DNA from 3 places in the Pseudomonas sp. RL_15y_Pfl2_60 genome. Region 2 is predicted to be linked to each of the others. Evidence: predicted binding sites of a transcription regulator. Region 2 holds the regulator's gene; each other region holds the start of a gene.
What was found. The regulator FliA, encoded in region 2, starts transcription of late flagellar genes. The targets are predictions, from matches to a motif close to CTAAAGTTTNNNNNNNNNNNGCCGNTAA.
Positions count from the first base shown of each region.

Region 1: the regulator FliA is predicted to act here: its motif matches at 4,094-4,121, upstream of flgM (flagellar biosynthesis anti-sigma factor FlgM).
Region 3: the regulator FliA is predicted to act here: its motif matches at 2,785-2,812, upstream of AACY26_RS07455 (methyl-accepting chemotaxis protein).

Region 1 covers NZ_CAXAOE010000004.1:12,058-19,398, reverse strand. Annotated here, with positions in the region: gene AACY26_RS11625 (MFS transporter) at 1-1,021, shown strand, start outside; gene AACY26_RS11620 (TIGR04283 family arsenosugar biosynthesis glycosyltransferase) at 1,018-1,710, shown strand; gene AACY26_RS11615 (TIGR04282 family arsenosugar biosynthesis glycosyltransferase) at 1,707-2,321, shown strand; gene AACY26_RS11610 (flagellar brake protein) at 2,347-3,096, opposite strand; gene AACY26_RS11605 (flagella synthesis protein FlgN) at 3,184-3,651, opposite strand; gene flgM (flagellar biosynthesis anti-sigma factor FlgM) at 3,724-4,056, opposite strand; gene flgA (flagellar basal body P-ring formation chaperone FlgA) at 4,308-5,009, opposite strand; gene AACY26_RS11590 (chemotaxis protein CheV) at 5,140-6,075, shown strand; gene cheR (protein-glutamate O-methyltransferase CheR) at 6,214-7,041, shown strand; gene AACY26_RS11580 (bacteriohemerythrin) at 7,236-7,341, shown strand, end outside.
Region 2 covers NZ_CAXAOE010000002.1:789,553-796,893, forward strand. Annotated here, with positions in the region: gene AACY26_RS08795 (protein-glutamate methylesterase/protein-glutamine glutaminase) at 1-693, opposite strand, end outside; gene AACY26_RS08800 (chemotaxis protein CheA) at 736-2,946, opposite strand; gene AACY26_RS08805 (protein phosphatase CheZ) at 2,959-3,747, opposite strand; gene AACY26_RS08810 (chemotaxis response regulator CheY) at 3,767-4,141, opposite strand; gene fliA (RNA polymerase sigma factor FliA) at 4,271-5,017, opposite strand; gene fleN (flagellar synthesis regulator FleN) at 5,014-5,844, opposite strand; gene flhF (flagellar biosynthesis protein FlhF) at 5,958-7,259, opposite strand; gene flhA (flagellar biosynthesis protein FlhA) at 7,315-7,341, opposite strand, start outside.
Region 3 covers NZ_CAXAOE010000002.1:505,190-512,530, forward strand. Annotated here, with positions in the region: gene AACY26_RS07450 (metal-dependent hydrolase) at 1-489, shown strand, start outside; gene AACY26_RS07455 (methyl-accepting chemotaxis protein) at 629-2,587, opposite strand; gene AACY26_RS07460 (sodium-dependent transporter) at 2,935-4,395, opposite strand; gene maiA (maleylacetoacetate isomerase) at 4,523-5,182, opposite strand; gene AACY26_RS07470 (fumarylacetoacetate hydrolase family protein) at 5,175-6,158, opposite strand; gene hppD (4-hydroxyphenylpyruvate dioxygenase) at 6,226-7,308, opposite strand.

The sequences.
Region 1 (7,341 bases), on a different contig from region 2:
CGCTTTGTGCTTTGCCTTGTGCCTTGTGCCGGTGGCGCTGACGCGCAAGCTGCATCCGGCGCCGCTGCATCCTGCACCTTTGGAAATGCGCTTCTTTCTTAAACGTGTGCCCTTGTCATTGCTGACAATTGGGGTCGCGGGTTTGTTGATCGGTTCCTTTTATGGCTTGGGGCCGTTGTATGGCTCGCGTATGGGCTTGAGCACCGAGCAGGTCGGTCTGTTCATGGGGTGTTGCATCCTTGCAGGTTTGTTGGCGCAGGTGCCGTTGGGTTGGCTGTCTGACCGGGCTGACCGCGTCAAGTTGATCCGTGGCTGCGCGGGATTGCTGAGCTTAATGGCGCTGCCACTTGCCGTGCTCCAGGACGCGCCAGTCGAGTTGCTGTTTGCGTGCGGCTTTGCGGTGAGCATTATGCTGTTCAGTCTTTATCCCTTGGCTGTTGCTTTTGCCAATGACCACGTCGAGAGCGAGCGCCGGGTGTCGCTGACGGTCATGCTGTTGGTGGTATTTGGCGTGGGGGCGGCAGTGGGGCCGATGCTGGTTGGTTTCCTGATGCGCTTTCTCGGTGCCAACATGCTTTATGCATTTACTGTGTTAAGCGGCCTGGTGTTGGTCGGTTTTGTACGCACGGCCAAGGTTACGCATGTGCATCAGGTTGATGAAGCGCCGCTGCATCACATTGCCATGCCCGAAGGTATGGCCAGCTCGCCACTGGTGGCCGCGCTCGACCCGCGTAACGAAGAGCAGTACGTGCAAGAGCAAATGTGTGATGAGCACGACGAGGACTGTGAAGATGAGCAGGCCAATGCGCAAGCAGTGGTGGATGCAAGCGCTGCGGACGCTGAGTTGGCGACCATTGCCGCAGCGGTGGTCACGGCTTCGGCGGTCGCCGCTGCAGCCGTTGCAGCCGATGCCGACCTGGAAACTGTGGCCTACACCGATGGCGCGCAGGAAGATGAGGCTGCGCCAGAGCGAGAGCCAGAGCAACCAGAGGCTGCAAAGCACAAGGATAACGATGCGTGAGGCCTTTACTCAGCGTTATCATCCCGGCGCGTAACGAAGCTCAAGCCTTGCCGTTGTTATTGCGTGACCTGAATGCTTTACGCGCGGCAGGGGCTGAGATCATCCTGGTCGATGGTGCAAGTGATGACAGCACCCGTGAGGTCGCTGAGCCCTTGGTCGATCAACTGTTGTCGAGCAAGCCCGGGCGGGCGCTACAGATGAATACCGGAGCTGCCGCCGCGCACGGTGATTACCTGTGGTTTGTGCATGCCGATACGCGGGTCGATCCGGGATCTATCCAAAGCTTGCTCGACACCTTGCTCGAGCAGCCGATCTGGGGGCGTTTTGATGTGCGCTTGTCTGGCCCTGGCCTGCTGCTGCGCTTGATTGGCGCAATGATCAACCTGCGTTCGCGGGTGAGTGCTATTGCCACGGGAGACCAGGGGATTTTTGTTGCGCGTCAAACCTTCGAGTCGCTCAAAGGCTACGCCAATATTGCGTTGATGGAGGATGTCGAGCTGTGCGGCCGACTCAAGGTGCTTGCCCGGCCAAGGTGTTTACGCCCGGCTTTGCTGACCTCCAGTCGGCGCTGGGAGCATAATGGCATCCTGCGTACCGTAGTATTAATGTGGCGTTTACGGCTGGCGTATTATCTTGGCGTGAGTCCTGAGTCATTGGCACGCGATTATCAGCGAGGGCCACGAGTATGAGTTTAGCTATTTCCTTACATATGCTGGCGCGGGCGCCGCGTCCCGGTCGGGTCAAGACCCGGTTGATTCCGGCGCTTGGTCCTGAGGGCGCTTGCGACCTGCAGCGGCGTCTGGTCGAACATACATTGAGTGTTTCAGGTGAAGGTTTTTCTCAGCGCTTTCTCTGGTTGGATGATGGCCCGGATACCGAGTTGCAAGCATTGGCCGAACAGCATGGTTGGACGGTCGTCGAGCAGCCTGCCGGGGATCTTGGTGAGCGCATGCGCTGTATCACCGCCCTGGGCCTGGTTGAAAGCGATGCGGTGATGTTGATTGGTAACGATTGCCCGGCAATTGATCTCGACTATCTGGCGCAAGCTCGCGCCGCCTTGATTGATTCACGCGCTGTGCTTGGCCCGGCCGAGGATGGCGGCTATGTGCTGATTGGGCTACGCCAGAATGATTCGCACCTGTTCAGCGACATGCCTTGGGGGACAGAGCAAGTGCTCAGCCTGACGCAGGCGCGTTTGGCTGAGCTGGATTGGCGCTATGAGCTGTTGCCGGTGCTCTGGGATGTTGATCGCCCTGAAGACCTGCGTCGCCTGGCTTCGTTGGGCATGCACCTGGGCTAGAGATCTAGCCCGGCGCAGTGGTTTCTTAGAGAAAGGTGTCGCTTTCCAGGCGCTTGGCTTCGCGCTGCAACTGATAGACGAAGCGCTCGACCTGACGCTGAACCAACCCGCTCATGCGGTAGAAGCGTACACCGATCATGCTGATGTCGAGCTTCTCATTATAGTGCACATGGCGCAGCTCTATGGGGGCTGTCATTGCGCCAAAGGGCAGTTGGGCGACCAGCTCTTCGTAGATCATGCCAGGCTTGAGGCTCTGGCTGACGTCGCCTGGGATGCGGATTTTGCAGCCAGTGGCCGAAATATCCAGCATCTGCCCGCTCAAGGGTTTTGCCAGCTTTTCACCCTTGAGGCTGATGGCGACCAGTTCGCTGAGCTTCAATGCCGCGCGAAATGCACTGCGGCGTTGATGATAGTGAACTTGCGATGGCATGGCGCAGAAATAACAGCGCAACCCATTGTGCTCGCTGATTTGCGCGGAATCATCACATTGCCAGGCAACGCGCACGCCTTCGCGCGATGACTCAACACTGAAAGGCTCGGCATTTTTCAGGAAGCGCTCACCGTCATTGGGTACTAATTCGTCGAAAATCAGCCGTCCTTTATCTGGATCAACCTCAATCAAGAAGCTTTGAAAGCGCTGGTTTCTTTCGTGGAAACTAATCACCAGCGGATCATGATTCTGTTCGAGTTGACGCAGTGTGGCTGCGATCTCCATTGGCGCTTTTAGCACTCTTGGCGGTTGCGGGCCGTCTTCCTCGGCAAAAGGGCTGGACACAGTCCTGTCTACTCCAAATCCAAACTGATTTTTATGGCGCTAGCATACTGTCAAAATGACATCGTGTGCGCGCTATGTGCTGAGATTTTAAGCTTGGCTCAGAGGGCGCTGGTTAACACCGCGTGAGGCGCTGCCGCTGCTGTCGTAGAGGCTCGGTGTTTCATTGCCATTGAGGATGCTGAGCATGCTGCGCGTTGACGTCTGGCTTGAGCGGATCAAGCGTCCATTACGCAGGTTGCCGGTTTGGCAGCGTTCCAGTAGTTGGGTCAGCTTGCTGCTTTTTTCAAGCAGCTCGGCGCCCATTGGGCTGCTTGCTGCAAGCGCTTGCAAGCCTTCAAGGTCAGCGCTTAGTTGCAGGCTTTGCAATAGCTGTGCGCGGCTCTGGGCGTGCTGGCCGAGTTGACTGAGCAGGGGTTGCTTGGCGTTGAGAATCTGTTGCAGGGTGTCGAGGTCGCGCTCGCCCAACGCTTGATGCTCGCTGTCAATCAGTTCAAGCAATTGCTCGCTGATGCCGATATCGTCGTTGAACAGCTGAAGCATTGAGGAGTCTTGCATCGTAGGCTCTTGGAAGTTAGGCGTCCAACATTCCAGCGCCGCAGCTAGCGCCTGGCAAAACAGGCATCAAGCTTAGCGCTGGGACTCGAAGTTAAGCAGTTTGCTGGCTGTACGCTGGGCATCGACTTTATAGGTGCCGTCAGCAATGGCCTGCTTGATCTGGGCAACGCGCTCTTTGTCCACGGTTGGCAGTTCGTTAAGTTTGTCGCCAATGCTCTGCAGTTGCTGAGCCTCTTGACTCAAATGCACTGTCTCACCGCTCTTGTTCGACTCGGTCTGGGTGTTGCTCGCGGCTGTCGAGTTGGATGTCTTCTCATCCGCGCGAACACCTGACTGGGCGCCGCTGGTCCGCCCGGAGCTTGCCGGGGTAGGTGCGTTGCTTGGTCGATTGAAGTCGATGACCATGATCGTAAACCTCTGATTTGTTTGGACGCTTACCTGCTTATCGGCTGTGCATGCAAAAACTTTAGGGATTCTCGTAATTAAAAAAAGCGTCGAGTTCAGTATGGCTGATGTTCAGTTGAACTGTCGCTGTTGATTCCTTTCCGGGAATCTTTTGAGACACAAAGGCGGCTATAAGTTCTGAAGTACGCCACCTATTTTGCACGCAGCACAGTGTAAGAAAACGTCTTGGCAAGAACAATCAAGAATCATGCCTACATTGCTACTTCGACTTGCCCCGGGCCTGTTACCCGGGCCTTGATAATACGTTGTGAACGCTGGTTGCGGACATTGATTTGTCTGCCCATAGCCCCGTCTGACAAGGCTTCGCCCGGCATTCTCACATTTATCGTACCGGTTTTCGCGCTGATTACGACCTGATCGCCACGCCGGATAACTTCAGCTTGTTCTATATAGACTGGGGTCAACTCCTGATCGGGCCGAACCGGGCGCGTCAGTTTTTTGCCGATTGCCTGCTGGACCGAGGTCAGGTAGCCATGGTTGAGCTGGCCGACATCGCGCTCCGCCAATGTTACGTCGTATTCGCTGATCACGCTGGCACGTTTTAACGGACGTGTTGCCGTGACCACTTCGCGATACAGGCGTACCTGAGCCGGGACAAAAATAGTCCAGGGCGAGGAGCCGCCGCAGCGCACCCGCAGCGTGACGCGGCCAATGGGCTCAGCTGGGCTTTCCAGGGTGGTTGTCAAATCCTTGTCGCACAGGGGCAAGCGCAACCGGGGGTCAAGGCGGTTGATTTCAATCTCATGTCGGCCACTGATATCGCTGCGCTGCAAGTAGTCGACCACCGCGACCTCAAGAAAACCCTGGGCGGCGCCGATAAGCTGGTTAGGCAGGGTTGAAGTTGCCGCAGCCGTTGGGCTGAAACCGACAGTCACGGGCACCAGTAAAGCCATTACTAATTGATGGCTTTTTGCCAAGATCTGTCGAGATAACGTCGTTTTTACGGTCATATTGATTAGCGTGCAAGGCCCGTGCCGCCTGCTAACCTCAGTTCTACGGGCGCATTTTTTAAGGAGTGTGGGCATGGCTAGTGTCATGGACTCGGTGAATCAACGCACCCAGTTAGTCGGACAAAATCGTTTGGAGCTGCTGCTGTTTCGCCTCGAAGGAAAGCAGCTGTATGGAATCAATGTGTTCAAGGTCAAAGAGGTATTGCAGTGTCCGCGCCTGACCGTAATGCCCAAGTCCAATTCCGTGGTGCGCGGGGTTGCCAATATCCGTGGTGGCACCATTCCGATTATTGACTTGTCGCTGGCAACAGGCTGCAAGCCACTGGCGGATCTCAAAAACAGTTTTGTGATCATCACCGAGTACAACACCAAGACCCAGGGGTTTTTGGTCAGTGCGGTTGAGCGCATCGTCAACATGAACTGGGAAGAGATCCTGCCGCCGCCAAAAGGCACGGGCCGCGATCATTACCTGACGGCGGTGACCCACCTCGATCAACAGATGGTTGAAATCATTGATGTAGAGAAAGTGCTGGCTGAGGTGTCGCCAACCTCGGAGGCTATTTCAGAGGGCGTTGTCGACGCCGCCACCCATGTCAAGGCGGTCAAGCAGCATGTGTTGATTGTTGATGACTCGTCGGTGGCCCGTAAGCAGGTGTCACGTTGCTTGCAAACTGTTGGTGTGGAAGTCACTGCACTCAACGATGGTCGTGAGGCGTTGGACTATTTGCGTAAAATGGCCGATGAAGGGAAGCGTCCGGCGGATGAGTTGTTGATGATTATTTCCGACATCGAAATGCCGGAAATGGACGGCTACACACTGACCACGGCAATTCGCAGTGACGCGCGGATGGAGGGCGTGCATTTGTTGTTGCACACTTCGTTGTCAGGGGTGTTCAACCAGGCGATGGTCAAGAAAGTAGGGGCTGATGATTTTCTCGCCAAGTTCCGGCCTGATGATTTAGCCTCAAGAGTGGTCGAGCGTATCAATAAAGTGGATCAGGGCCAGTAAGCTGCAAACCAATTCGACCAGCGGTTGGGTGATGTCTGTGTCTTCACCTGGTGATGGTGCATCAGAGGCCCGCGTAGATTGGTTTATATTGTGCGGGCGTCTCACTAATCAACACTAATATTTTGCGGGGCAAAACGAGTGTCGTCAGGAAATTTGGATTTTGAACAGTTCCGGAGCTTCCTCGAAAAGGCCTGTGGAATTCTGCTGGGCACCAATAAGCAGTACCTGGTTTCAAGCCGGCTCAACAAGTTGATGGAGCAGAACAGCATCAAGAGCCTTGGCGAACTGGTGCAGCGCATGCAGGCCATGCCGCGTAGCGGTTTGCGTGAACAGGTGGTCGATGCAATGACCACCAATGAAACCCTGTGGTTTCGCGATACCTATCCCTTTGAGGTGATGAAAAAGCGCGTTCTGCCTGAGTTGCTCAAGGCCAATGCGGGCCAGCGCCTGCGTATCTGGTCGGCCGCCTGCTCGTCCGGGCAGGAGCCTTATTCGCTGTCAATGACCATTGATGAGTTCGAGAAAAGCAATATTGGCCAGTTGCGTGGAGGTGCGCAAATCGTTGCAACAGACCTGTCACCGACCATGTTGGCTAACTGTAAGTCAGGTGAGTACGACAGCTTGGCCATCGGCCGTGGCTTGTCGCAGGAGCGGTTGCAGCGCTACTTTGAGCCCAAGGCACCGGGACGCTGGGTGGTCAAGGCGCCGATCAAGAGCCGAGTCGAATTTCGTCCGCTGAACCTGCTGGAAAGCTTTGCTGGCCTGGGCAAGTTTGATGTGGTGTTCTGCCGCAACGTGTTGATCTATTTTTCGGCAGACGTGAAGAAGGACATCCTCACCCGTATTCATGCGACCTTGAAACCGGGCGGCTATTTGTTTCTGGGCGCCTCCGAGGCGCTCAATGCGCTGCCGGACCTGTATCAGATGGTGCAGTGCAGCCCGGGTATTATCTACAAGGTCAAATAAGGCCGGCGATGATCCAAAAACAGCAGGCCGATGCCTGCTGTTTTGCGTATAGGCACTGGTCTTTCGCACGGCTGCTGCATGCATTCGCACCCAGGCAAGGCCGCAATGATCGTTGGTTGATTCAAGTCAGTCCCTGTAGCACCTGCTGTCGATAAAGTGCCCGGCACTCGAGTGAGTGCTAAAGGACTTAGGTTATGGAATTACTTGTTTGGCAAAACGACCTCAATACCGGCATAGAGGTCATCGACAACCAACATCGGCGTATTGTCACCATGATCAACCTGCTGATCGTGGCGCAGC
Region 2 (7,341 bases):
AATCAGGACAATCGGTGCCGGAAAATTGGCAGGCAACTGGCTGAGCACGCGCTGCAATGCCACAGGCCCGCCGGTTGATGTGCCTATCGCTACGAGTTTGTAAGCCCGATGCTTCGGCGCCGCACTGCTGACATGACCCGCTGCATGCGCAGTTGCAGGTTTTGCTGTTTCTACAGGCGCTCGTGCAGTTGTTGACAGCGGCGTTGTGGTTCGCCTGGGCAAAGGGGTTGCGGCAGATGTAGAGGTCGCGGCGGGCGCCGGTGCAGCCGCAGGCACCGAGCTGAGGCTGCGCCTGTTACTGCGTGCAATGCTGTGGACTTTCTCGCAGAGCAGCTGGCGAACTTTGTCCGGATTACGCGAGATATCCTCAAAATTCTTCGGCAGGAAATCAACCGCCCCCGCGTCCAGCGCATCGAGCGTAACGCGAGCGCCTTCATGAGTCAGCGAGGAAAACATCAGTACCGGTGTTGGGCAGCGCTGCATGATGTTACGCACTGCCGTGATGCCATCCATCATCGGCATCTCATAATCCATGGTGATCACATCAGGCTTGAGATTTTGCGCCTGATCGATCGCCTCACGGCCGTTGGTTGCCGTGCCGATGACTTGGATATTCGGATCTGAGGAAAGGATTTCAGAGACTCGACGGCGAAAAAAACCGGAGTCATCCACTACCAATACTTTTACAGCCATTAGAGCTCCTTTTCCGCGCAGACAAAGCTGCGCGGGCGACAGTCACATGCGGCGTGCGTAATGTTTGAGCATGCTCGGCACATCGAGAATCAGCGCAATACGCCCGTCCCCCGTGATGGTCGCACCCGACATGCCGGGCGTGCCTTGAAGCATCTTGCCAAGCGGCTTGATCACCACTTCCTCCTGCCCCACCAACTGATCGACGACAAAGCCAATGCGCTGGCTGCCGACAGTCAAAATCACCACATGACCTTCATGCTGTTCCTCATGCGCTGCGCCTTTTACCAGCCAACGCTTGAGGTAGAACAATGGCAAAGCCTTCTCTCGCACCACGACCACTTCCTGGCCATCAACAATGTTGGTGCGCGACAAGTCGAGGTGGAAAATTTCGTTAACGTTGACCAGCGGGAAAGCAAACGCCTGGTCAGCCAGCATCACCATCAAGGTCGGCATGATGGCCAGGGTCAATGGCACTTTAATCACGATCTTCGAGCCTTGGCCCTTGACCGAGAACACGTTGACCGTACCGTTGAGCTGAGAGATCTTGGTCTTCACCACATCCATGCCGACACCCCGACCGGACACGTCGGATATCTCGGTTTTGGTCGAGAAGCCGGGCGCGAAGATCAGGTTGTAGCATTCAAATTCGTTGAGACGATCTGCTGCGTCTTTTTCCAACAACCCCTTCTCGACGGCCTTGGCACGCAATACGTCGGCATCCATGCCCTTGCCGTCGTCGGTGATCATCAACAGGATATGATCGCCTTCTTGCTCGGCCGACAACACCACCTTGCCGCCGCGCGACTTGCCTGCCGCTTCACGTTCAGCGGGCGACTCAATGCCGTGGTCAACCGCATTGCGCACCAAGTGCACCAGCGGATCGGCCAGGGCCTCGACCAGGTTTTTATCCAGGTCGGTTTCTTCGCCAATCAGCTCCAGGCTGATCTCTTTTTTCAGGTTACGGGCCAGGTCACGAACCAGGCGTGGAAAGCGGCCAAATACCTTCTTGATTGGCTGCATGCGGGTTTTCATCACTGCGGTCTGCAAATCTGCAGTGACCACATCAAGATTCGATACCGCCTTGCCCATGGCTTCATCGTTGCTGCTTGCACCCAAGCGAACCAGGCGATTACGCACCAGTACCAACTCACCAACCATGTTCATGATTTCATCAAGGCGCGCGGTATCAACCCGAACCGTGGTTTCAGCTTCGCTGGCTGGAGCCGCTTTTTCAGGAGCTGGTGCAGGTGCCGAGGCTTTGGCCGGTGCGGCTTTGGCGACAGCCGCAGCGACCTGGACAGGTTGCACATCAGAACCGGCAACGTTGGCCACCGGCTCGCTAAACTTGCCCTTGCCGTGCAACTCGTCAAGCAAGGCTTCAAATTCGTCGTCGCTGATTTCATCACCGGCAACCGCTGGCGCAGAAGCGCTTTCAACCGGCACTGAAGCAGCCGCAGGCTCAACCGCCTTGGGCGCTACAAACTGGCCTTTGCCATGCAACTGATCGAGCAAGGCTTCAAACTCATCATCGCTGATCTCGTCACTGGTCGATTCGCCAGCCGGAGCTTCAGGAGCTGCCTCAACTTTGGCTGGGCTAGCTGAAACCTCGCCCGCGGCGAACTGGCCCTTGCCGTGCAATTGATCAAGTAGCGACTCAAACTCATCGTCAGTGATTTCATCACTGGCCGCCGGGGCATCGACCTGTTGCGGAGTTTCGCCAAGGGCGTCGAGCAACTGTTCAAATTCGCTGTCGGTAATATCGTTGGAAGTTGCGGCAGTCGATGCTGCGGCAGTCGACACTGAGGCAGTCGGTGCAATGACCGGTTCGGCAACTGGCGCTGGGCTAGCGGCACCTGCTGCAGGCGTTGGCTCAGCCAACTGGGCCAACGCGGCCAATAGCTCCGGGGTCGCGGCAGTGGGCGTGACACCTTCACGTACTTCACTGAACATGCCATTGACGGCGTCCAGCGCTTCAAGCACGACGTCCATCAACTCCGAATCGACCCGGCGCTCACCTTTGCGCAATATATCGAAGACGTTTTCCGCAATATGGCAGCACTCCACCAGCTCATTAAGCTGGAGAAAACCGGCACCGCCTTTAACTGTGTGAAATCCCCGAAAAATCGCATTGAGCAGATTCATATCATCCGGGCGGCTCTCAAGCTCAACCAACTGCTCGGACAATTGTTCGAGTATCTCGCCGGCCTCTACCAGGAAGTCCTGGAGAATTTCTTCATCGGCGCCGAAGCTCATATGGACGTGCTCCTAAAATCCCAGACTGGACAACAGATCATCGACGTCATCCTGACTTGCAGCGACGTCATCAAGCTTATCGGCATGAATCTGCGGACCTTCACCCTGAGATGGATTTTTTTCTTGTTGTTTTTCTGCACGCAATGCTTCCTGGTCATGTTCGATGCCTGCATAGCGATCAACCTGAGTGGCCATGAGCATCAACTTGAGCAGATTGCTTTCAACTTCAGTGACCAGCTGGGTGACGCGCTTTATCACCTGGCCAGTCAAGTCTTGGTAGTCTTGCGCCAAGAGGATGTCGTTCAAGTGCCCTGACAACTTGCCACTGTCTCGTTCGCTGTTGACCAGGAACAACTCGACCCGCTTGGCCAGCTCACGAAAATCCTCGGCGCCCATCTCGCGGCGCATGAAACGCCCCCAATCGGCACTCAGGCTTTGCGCTTCGGTTCGGATATCATTAACCAGCGGCGCGCTTTGCTCGACCAGATCCATGGTGCGATTGGCCGCATCTTCGGTCATCGTCACCACGTAATTGAGGCGTTCGGTTGCGTCGGTAATCTGCGAGACTTCAGTCGCATGCGGTAGGCGCGGGTCAAGCTGGAAGTTGACTATTGCGCTGTGCAACTCGCGCGTCAGCTTGCCGACTTCGTGATAAAGACCACGGTCGCGCACTTTGTTCAGTTCATTGATAACCTGGACCGCATCACCAAAATTGCCGCGTTCAAGGCTTTCGAGCAATTGGTGGGCATTACTTTTCAGGGTCGATTCAAAGTCACCCACTTGGGAATCATCGTGTTCCATAACAACCTCAGCGCAGACATCAGCCGTTTACACGCTCAAATATCTTTTCTATTTTTTCTTTAAGCACTTGAGCAGTGAAGGGCTTCACCACGTAGCCATTCACACCGGCTTGCGCAGCCTCGATGATCTGGTCACGTTTGGCTTCAGCGGTCACCATAAGTACTGGCAGTTGTTTCAACCGTTCATCCGCACGCACTGCGCGCAACAACTCGATACCGGTCATTCCCGGCATGTTCCAGTCAGTCACCAGAAAATCGAAACTGCCGCTTTGCAGCATTGGCAGTGCGGTTGTGCCGTCATCGGCTTCAGCAGTGTTGGTAAACCCCAGGTCACGCAGGAGGTTTTTAATAATGCGGCGCATCGTTGAAAAGTCATCAACGATGAGGATTTTCATGTTCTTGTCCAAGTCGACCTCCGTACCTTCCCCAGTGCATTCAGCAGCCTGAATGCACCCTATAATCGTGAAACCGGCCTGGCTAGGCACATGCGTGCCTCGCTATACAAGGTTTTCAGTATCCAACTATTATCCGGCTCGCCACTCACCCAGGCGCGCGCGCAAACGTGCGGCGCATTGGCTGTGCAATTGACTTACCCGAGACTCACTCACGCCCAGCACTTCACCGATTTCCTTGAGGTTGAGTTCTTCGTCGTAATACAACGAAAGAACCAATTGCTCGCGCTCTGGCAAGTTGCCAATTGCATCGGCAAGTGCTTTTTGAAAGCGCTCTTCCTCAAACTCGCGTGAAGGCCCTGACTGACCGTTACTTACATCTTCATGCAGGCCGCTATTTTCTCCGTCCTCAAGCAGGTCGTCAAAACTGAATAGGCGGCTGCCCAAAGTGTCGCCAAGAATGCCGTAGTAATCTTCGAGACTCAATTGGAGTTCGGCCGCAACTTCGTGATCTTTAGCGTCACGACCTGTTTTTGCTTCAATTAATCGAATTGCATCACTGACCATGCGGCTATTGCGATGCACCGAACGCGGTGCCCAATCACCTTTGCGCACTTCATCGAGCATTGAGCCGCGGATACGAATACCGGCAAAAGTCTCAAAACTTGCACCTTTGGAGCCGTCGTATTTTTTTGAAGCTTCAAGCAAGCCGATCATCCCGGCTTGAATCAAATCATCGACCTGGACATTCGCGGGCAAGCGCGCCAAAAGGTGATAGGCAATCCGCTTGACCAGTGGCGCATACCGTTCAATCAGCTGATGTTGCAAGTCTTTACCTTGCGCTTTGCTATACATTCGAAGTCCAGACGCCGCTGTCATGCCGGCGTGTCAGTAGCAGGTTGTTGCACCAGACGCTCGACAAAAAACTCCAGATGCCCGCGCGGATTGGCAGGTAAAGGCCAGGTGCAGACCTTCTGGGCTATTGCTCGAAACGCCATGGAGCATTTTGAACGTGGAAATGCTTCAAAAACTGCACGTTGCTTCTGCACGGCTTTGCGTACCGACTCGTCATAAGGAACGGTGCCGACGTATTGCAGTGCAACATCGAGGAAACGGTCTGTGACCTTGCTCAGTTTAGCGAACAGGTTTCGCCCCTCTTGCGGGGTGTGCGCCATATTGGCCAGCACCCGGAAGCGATTCATGCCGTAATCGCGATTGAGCAGTTTGATCAGGGCGTAGGCATCGGTGATTGACGTTGGCTCATCACAAACCACCACCAGCACTTCTTGCGCCGCGCGAACGAAGCTGACAACCGAGTCGCCGATTCCGGCAGCGGTGTCGACAATCAACACGTCGATATTTTCACTGATGTCGCTAAACGCCTGGATCAAACCGGCATGCTGCATGGGTGATAACTGGACCATGCTTTGCGTGCCTGACGCAGCAGGCACAATGCGAATACCGCATGGCCCCTGGATAACCACGTCGCGCATGTCGCATTCGCCACTGATGACATCTGCCAGCGTACGCTTCGGTGTAAGCCCCAGCAGTACATCGATGTTCGCCAGCCCCAAGTCAGCATCCATCAGCATTACGCGCTTGCCTTCCTCGGCCAGCGCCATTGCCAGGTTGACGGATACGTTGGTTTTACCGACGCCGCCCTTACCACCAGTAACTGCAATTACTTGCACTGGGTGCATAGCCATTTAATTACGCTCCTTGTTCACGTTGGTCAGAAGCATCTTGTCCATTGAGCTTCGACTAAGATGAACACAACAAGCTTGCATGCAAGCTGTATCAAAGATCATGTGGTGACGCATCAACTCGCCTGTTTTGCCGGTTGCTGGTAAAGGCCCGCAAAGACTTCAGCCATGGTGTCTTCACAGGGTTCCTCTTGAGCTTGAAGGCCAACTGCGCGGCTGACCAACTGATGGCTGCGCGGCAGCTGTAAATCATCAGGAATGCGGGGGCCATCAGTCACGTAGGCAACTGGCAGGCGCTGACTCATCGCCAACCCCAGAACCTCACCCATACTTGCTGCTTCATCCAGTTTAGTCAGAATACAACCCATAAGCCCACAGCGCTTGTAACTATGATAAGCCGATTTCAGTACCTGATTCTGACTGGTCGCGGCCATTACCAGGTAGTTTTTCGCATTAATCGAGCGGCTCGACAAGGCTTCAAGCTGCATCCGCAGCGCCGGGTCATTTGCCGGCAAGCCTGCAGTATCAATCAAAACCACGCGTTTGCGCATCAAGGGCGTGATGACCTGGGTCAGCGATTGGCTGGGATCAACCAGAGTCACCGGCACATTAAGGATGCGGCCCAGGGTTTTCAACTGTTCCTGAGCGCCGATGCGATAGCTATCCAGGCTGACCAACGCAATATTCTGTGCGCCAAACTTCAGCACGTAGCGTGCGGCCAGCTTGGCAATGGTCGTGGTCTTGCCCATGCCTGCTGGCCCGACCAAGGCTATAACACCGCCCTGTTCAAGAGGCTCTTGCTTGGGGATCTGAATGGCGTGAGCCATATGCGCCAACAACATGCGCCAGGCCTGGCGAGGCTCGGCAATCTCGCTGACGCGCTCCAGCAAGGGCCGGGCGACGTCTGCCGGCAAGCCCATGCGCTGCAGGCGACGCCATAGATTGGCTTGTTGAGGCCGACGGGTTTGCATCTGGCCCCAGGCGATAGAACCGAGCTGGACTTCGATCAGCTCACGCAGACCAGACAACTCTGAACGCATGGCATCGATAGTGTTTTGATCAACCGCCGCAGCCGCCGCTTTGGAAGACGCACGCACGGCAGCATCCAGCGGGCTTTCAACCTGCGCCGACAACTCAGCAAATAGCTGCAAATCCTTGGCCACCTCAGGCTCAACGCGCAGGCTCAATTCAGCATGGGCCGCAGCAATTTTCGACTGTGTTTTGCGCAACTCGGTTTCCAGGGCAGGATTCGGTTGGCGCACCGGGGCCGCAGGAACCTGGTAATCCAGCGCAGCGGTCAACTCGACACCGCCTGCAACGCGGCGATTACCGATGATCGACGCATCAGCGCCCAGTTCTTCACGAACCAGCTTCATGGCTTGACGCATATCGGCAGCAAAAAAGCGTTTAACCTGCATACCTGTGACCTCGGTTTTGCGGCGGCTGGACAACATCTGTGCGATTCAGCACCGCTTAATTCTGACCCACCGTCGCAACGAT
Region 3 (7,341 bases), 280 kb from region 2:
GGCATAAAGGCGCAGCAGATTTTCAGCACACCGACGCCCTTCAACACCCTGTTATGGCGCGTGATTGTTGTCGATGGCGATAATTACTACGAGGCGTTGTCCGGCTGGTTTGATAGCGCCCCTCCCACCCTTGAACGCATCCCATTGGGTACAGAACTGGGCAAGACACTGGCTGGCTCACCGGCGCTCGCCCGACTTAGCTGGTTTACCGATGGCGTATTGCGTTATGACCGGATTGGCGACCATTTGATCGTCACCGACCTGCGCCTTGGAATGACCGGTTTTCACCCCTTTCGCTTTGACTTTGCCCACTGGCAAGACGGCAAGTGGCAGGTGCAAGATGAGATCCAGCGTTGGCCGGTCGAGCGCGGCGACCTTAACCGCCTGAAGCTATTGTGGACGCGCATTTGGCAGCCGCAAACACCTGTACCGCTGGCACTTTGGGCCAGTGAGCTTAGCAAGCCCTTGATCAGCCAGAACCGACTGTAGAGCGGACAGCGCTTTTCTGTCCGCCATGTGCGCCATCTGCACCAAGGCTTGCGGTGGACAAGCTTCGCGTTGTCGCACCCTACGCAGTGATGGCGGACGACGTTTTTTGCGTCCGCCATTCTTGGTTTGCATCGAAGGCTTACTGAACCCTGAATTGCTTGACCAGGCCTTGTAGCTCGACACCCAGGCGCGCCAGTTCGGCGCTTGAGGCTGCCGTTTGCTCGCTCGCCGAGGCGCTTTGCTCGCCGATATCACGAACCCGGGTAATGCTCTCGCTGATGTTCTCCGCCACGCTACTTTGCTCTTCGGCGGCAGCGGCGATTTGATGATTCATCTGCTCGATGGTGCTCACCGACTGGGTAATGCGGCCCAATGCATCGCCAGCCTGGCCAGCGAGCACCACGGTACGCTGGGTCAGGCTCAAGCTGCTGTCCATCTGGGTGACTGCATCTTTGGCCATGGACTGCAGGCCAGCAATCAGCGTTTCGATTTCCTCGGTGGAACTGTAGGCGCGTTGCGCCAGCGCCCGGACCTCATCGGCCACTACCGCAAAACCACGGCCCTGTTCGCCCGCGCGCGCCGCTTCGATCGCGGCATTCAAGGCCAACAGATTGGTCTGCTCCGCCACTGAACGAATCACCTCAAGCACGCTGCCGATGCGCTCGCTCTCCAGGTTCAACGCCTGGATGGCCTGGGCGGATTGCTCAACCTCACCGGCCAGGCTATTAATCTGGCCCACCGCCTGTTGCACAACTTGATTGCCCTGCTGCGCTTCTTGATCGGCCTCACGCGCAGCGACCGATGCCTGGTCCGCATTCTGCGCAACTTCTTGTACAGTCGCGGCCATTTCATGCATTGCGGTTGCCGTCTGTTCGGTTTCGGTTTTCTGCTCTTGCACACCAGAGCTGGTTTGCGCCGTGATTGCCGAAAGTTGCTCGGCAGCTGCCGCAATTTGTCCCACACCGCCGCCGATATGGCCGATAAGCTCACGCAAGCTCAAGGTCATGCGCTGCATGGCTGACATTAGCTGGCCGACTTCATCGCCACGGTTGCTCGCGATATCTTGACTTAGATTGCCCTCGGCAATTTGCTCGGCAAAGGTCACGGCTTGACGCAATGGAGTGACAATCGAGCGGGTAATCAACAGCGCTGCCAACACACCGATAACGGTGGCCGCCAGGGCCATGACAATCAGAGCCAGCAAGGCTTGATTGCGAATATCAAGCATGCGGCTATCTTCAGTCGCCTTGGCCGCTTCAACCAGGCTCAGTACTGCCTGAGCCTTTTCCAGCATGGTTTTTTCAGCGCTTTCACTCTGGCTGAGCACCTGCTGGTAATTATAAAACGCTTGCTGATAGACCTTGAGCGCATCCAATGCAGCAGTGATTGAGCTCTTTTGCTCATCGGTTAGCCAGATCATCAAATTACGCGCAACGGTTTCCAAATCCTCGTTGGTGTACTTCCAGTCCTTCAAGGCATCGGCCGACCTATCAATGATGTACAAGCTTTCATTACTGCGCAGGTCAAGCATGCGCTTGCTCAAGCCCGAAGCAGTTTCAGCCAGGGTCAGGGGGTCGCTGCCTTTGAGGTTGTCGCCCTGCAAGCGCAACTCACGCACGGCGTCATACATTTCAAACTCAATCACATCAAACTGGTCACGGGCCTCTCCTGCAGCCTTGCTCATTTGCTCACGGGCAGCGCGCGCCTGATCATTGAGCCGCACAAAGACATCGAACTGCTGCTGGTATTGGCTGACGGCTTCATCCATGGCTTGGAGCTGGGCTTTTTGCTCAGTATCCGCAGAACCGGCCTGCGTCGCGACCAGTTGCTTGATCACAGTCAACTGCTGATTGGTTTTGGCTGCGGCCTCAGCGGTTTTCTTCTGCGCAAAGACACTTTCAAAGCGTCTAGCTTCAAGGACTGCCGCATCGATCTCCGAGAACTGACTAACCTGCTCATGTCTACCCGCGACAGCCTCCACAGCCCAATAACCGGTCAAGGCAACGGCCAGCGTTAACAACAACACCAAGGCAAAACCGCCAAGCAGCTTTTTACCTACGGCAAGGTCTGTGAAGAGGCGTGTAGCAGACGAAAACATGGGGAGACTCCGTTATATTTATTCACTGAATTCGCCAGCCTATTCGCAAGATTTGACTGGCACAGTGTTTGTTGGACCTTTCACCATCGCAAGCCTTGTGCCATCAATCCGCCATAACCCGCAAGAGCCTCTATATACGGGCAGGACAAAGCAACAGACAATCCGCCGATGGGAAAATCACAACATCTAGATGTGCTTTATCGGCAGCATTACGCCGAGCTTGACCCTGAGGCTGGCGGTATTTCGCCATTAATTTAGCGTCAATAATTTGCCCGGCATTTTTTATTGGCATAAAAAAAGCGTGCGGTTTTCGCCGCACGCTTTATGTCTGCCAACTGCTCGCTCGATTAACGCCCTGCCAACGCCGGCATTACTCGCGGGCGAAACAGTTCGCCAACAATAGTCAGCGCACCAATGGCCCCGGCAATCCAATACCAGCCCGCAATAGGGTCAAAACCCAGCCAGCCAAGGGCGTTGAGGAAGACGATCATGATCAGCACCGGGCACACGTAACGCACCATAAACAGCCACAGCGCATAACCCAGCGGCGGCAGATTGAGCTCGTCACGCATGATCTCGTCACGCAATGCATAACCGGCAAACAACACGATGAAGATACCGCCCAATGGCATCATCCAGCGTGACGTCAGGTAATCCAGCCAGTCGAAGAAGTTCTTGCCCATTGGCGTCCAGCCCGCAAGCAAGTTGAACGAGAGCATCGCCAACAAGCTGATCACCAACAAGACCGCGCCCGAAGCCACGGCGGACTTGACCCGGCTGATACCGTGTTTTTCATTGAGATAGGCAACAGTGGCCTCGATCATTGAAATCGCCGAGGTCAGCGCAGCAATCGACACCATGGCGAAGAACAGCACGCCAAAGGCAGTGCCAAAAGGCATCTGCTGGAACGCCAGCGGCAGGCTCATGAAGATCAAGCCAGGCCCGGCACTCGGGCTCATACCGTTGGCGAAGATAATCGGGAAGATGGCCAGGCCAGCCAACAAGGCCACGGCGGTATCGCAGATGGCAACCATGAAGGTGGTTCGCGCAATCGACTGGCCGTCGGGGATGTATGAGCCGTAAGTCAGAATCGCCCCGGAGGCCAAACTCAGGGTGAAGAACGCATGGCCCAAGGCGGCAAGCAGCGCTTCGCCAGTGATTTTCGAGGCATCAAAGCTGAACAGAAAGTCGAAACCCGCCGAGAAGCTACCGCTGGTCAAGGCGTAGCCGACCAATGCCACCAGCATCACCGCCAGTCCCGGCATCATCCAGCGTACCGAGTTTTCGATGCCCTTCTGTACGCCTTTGCCGACAATCCACAAGGTCAACAGCGCAACCAGTACGCTCCAGCCGCCAAGCTGCCAGGGGTTGGCATTGTGTGCCTCAAATACCGCGCCCAGCGCATCAACGCTAGTCGCTGCGAGCGAGCCATCAAGCATTTTCCAGGTGTAGGCAAAGGCCCAACCGGCAACCACCACGTAAAAACACAGAATCATGAACCCGGCAAGCATGGCCATGCCGCCAACCGCCTTCCACAGCGGATTGCCGCTGTTCTCCTTGACCACGCGGCCAATCGCATCAATCGGGCTGCCGCGACCCCGGCGACCGATGGCGATCTCGGTCATCATCACCGGAATACCAATGGCTAAGATGCAAGCAAGGTACATCAGCACGAAAGCGCCGCCGCCGTATTCACCAGTGATGTAAGGGAATTTCCAGATATTGCCCAGGCCCACGGCAGAGCCAGTCGCGGCAAGAATAAAGCCCCAGCGAGAGAGCCAGAGGTTTTTCGGTTTTTCTCGGGTCATGCGTCACCTGTTGTTTTTATCTGTGACGGGATCTAACCCGCTGCGCTTATGGCGCGGCGGAGTGATGAAGAGTTCAGCGGCGCCAGCCATGGCTGGCACGCCTCTCTCCCCGCAAGGCTGGTAAACCTTAAGTTGCGTCGGGTTGCACCTCCGGAGCCGCTTGCTTGAAGGCTTCGAGGGCTTCACAACGCGCCGTCATGGCGAGAATGCGCGGGTACGCATTTAAGTCACAGTTAAAACGGCGCGCATTGTACACCTGTGGGATCAAACAGGCTTCTAGATATCCGGGTCTCTGACCAAGGGACAACTTGCCATCAAATACCGCCAGCCCCTGCTCAACGGCCTTCAGCCCACTGTGGACCCAATGCTGGTACCACTGAGTCTTGGCGTCATCGGCAACGCCCAGCTCGGTCGACAAATACTTCAGTACGCGCAGGTTATTCAGTGGATGGACGTCGCAGGCGATGTGCAGCGCCAGCGCGCGCACTTGCGCACGCAATGCAGGCTCGGCTGGGAGCAATGAGGGCACTGGAAACACTTCGTCGAGGTATTCGATGATCGCCAGCGACTGGGCAATCTTGGTTTCGCGCCCGGAAACATGATCAACCAGCAGCGGCAACAAGCCCTGCGGGTTCATCTGTTGATAGGCTGGTGCCAGTTGCTCACCGCCATCCTTGACGAGATGCACCGCTACTTGCTGGTACGCCAGCCCCTTGAGGTTGAGGGCAATACGTACGCGGTAAGCCGCGCTGGAGCGCCAATAGGAATAGAGCGTCAGCTCAGCCATCGTAGCGTTCCACTGCCTGGTCAATAGCCCCAAAAATGCTTTGCCCGGCGGCATCGAACATTTCAATACGCACGCGATCGCCAAACTTCAGAAACGGGTTTTTTGCTTCGCCCTGGTCAATCACTTCCAGCATGCGCTTTTCAGCCAGGCAGGATGATCCAGCGCTGCGGTCATAGTTGGAGACGGTACCTGAACCAATGATAGTTCCACTGCCCAGTGGCCGGCTTTTTGCGGCATGTGCCACCAGCGTCGGGAAGTTGAAAGTCATGTCCGTGCCGGCATCCGGTTCGCCAAATAACTGGCCATTGATATGCGAAACCAGCGGGCGATGGACCTTGCCATCCTTCCAGCTCTCGCCAAGTTCATCCGGCGTCACGGCAACCGGCGAGAAGCTCGATGATGGCTTGCTCTGGTAAAAGCCAAACCCCTTGGCCAGCTCGCCCGGGATCAGATTACGCAACGACACATCGTTGACCAGCATCAGCAGTTGCACGTGATCGGCGGCCTCGGCGGCGCTAATCCCCATAGGCACGTCGTCGGTAATCACCGCCAGCTCAGCCTCAAGGTCGATCCCCCAAGCCTCGTCAGCCATAAGAATTGCGCTGTGCGGGGCGATAAATGCGTCAGAACCGCCTTGGTACATCAGGGGTTCGTGCCAGAAGCTCTCCGGCATTTCAGCACCGCGCGCCTTGCGCACCAACTCAACGTGATTCACGTAGGCGCTGCCGTCGGCCCAGTGAAACGCACGGGGCAACGGACTGTGGCAGGCGCTCTGCTCGAAGGCGAACGCCTCGGCTTCAAGGCCGTCGTTCAAGCGCTGATAACGCGCCTCAAGTTGTGGCCGGATATTGGCCCAGTCATCCAGGGCGGCCTGTAGCGTCGCGGCGATGGTTGGGACTTTGAGCGCGCGGCTGAGATCGCGCGAAACCACGACCAATACGCCGTCGCGGCCTTGCTTGAGTGAGGCTAACTTCATAATCAAACCTTAAATTGGCAGAAGCAGCTGACGCAGCTTGAGGCGCTGCGCCAGTCGTGCATGGAGCTTAGTCGGCGGCGATTACACCACGACGAACCTGATCTTCCTCGATCGACTCGAACAAGGCCTTGAAGTTGCCCTCGCCGAAGCCTTGATTCCCCTTGCGCTGGATAATCTCGAAGAAAATCGGGCCAATCACCGTATTGGTGAAGATTTGCAGCAAGATGCCGTCATCGCCCGGCGCGCCATCGATCAAAATGCTCAGCTCACGCAGCAACTCAGTTGACTCGCCATGGCCTGCGACGCGGGTATCAACCTTGTCGTAATAGGTGCCCGGGGTGCTCATGAAGTCCACGCCATTGGCACGCAACTGGCGGACGGTGGCGAAAATATCATCGCTGCTCAGGGCAATGTGCTGGATGCCTTCCCCCTGATATTCGCGGATAAATTCCTCGATCTGCGACTTATCATCAGCCGACTCGTTGATCGGGATACGAATCTTGCCGCAAGGTGCGGTCATGGCACGCGACAGCAAGCCGGTGAGCTTACCTTCGATGTCGAAATAGCGAATCTCACGGAAGTTGGCGATGCGCTCGTAAAAACCGGACCACACGTCCATCTGCCCGCGCTTGACGTTATGGGTCAGGTGATCAAGATCCATCAGGCCCACGGCGTTGTCCTGCGGTGTACGGCCCTCAATAAACTCAAAATCCACGTCATAGATAGTGTTTTCACCAAAGCGATCCACCAGATACAGCAGCGAGCCACCAATGCCCTCGACGCATGGGATGTTCAGCTCGCCGAAGTTGGCGTGGCTACCCACCAGCTTGGCGCCTTGCGATTCAACATAAGCCGCGGCTTGTGCGGCGTTTTTAACCCGGAAAGCCATGGCACAGGCGCTTGGGCCGTGCTTGAGACCGAACTCGCGAACATGGCCGGTCGGGCTGCCATTGAGTACGAAGTTGATATCGTTCTGCTGGAACAGAAACACTTCCTTGGAACGGTGCTTGGCGGTTTCGGTAAACCCCATGGCGGTGAACAGCTCGCGCAGTTGTTCAATACCTTCAGGCGTCGGAGCGGTGTACTCAACGAATTCAAAACCATCAGTACCAATCGGGTTGTGCTGTTCGATTTTGTTCACGGCGTTCATTGCGCCTCCTTGTTGTTTTCGGGCGTTTGTGGG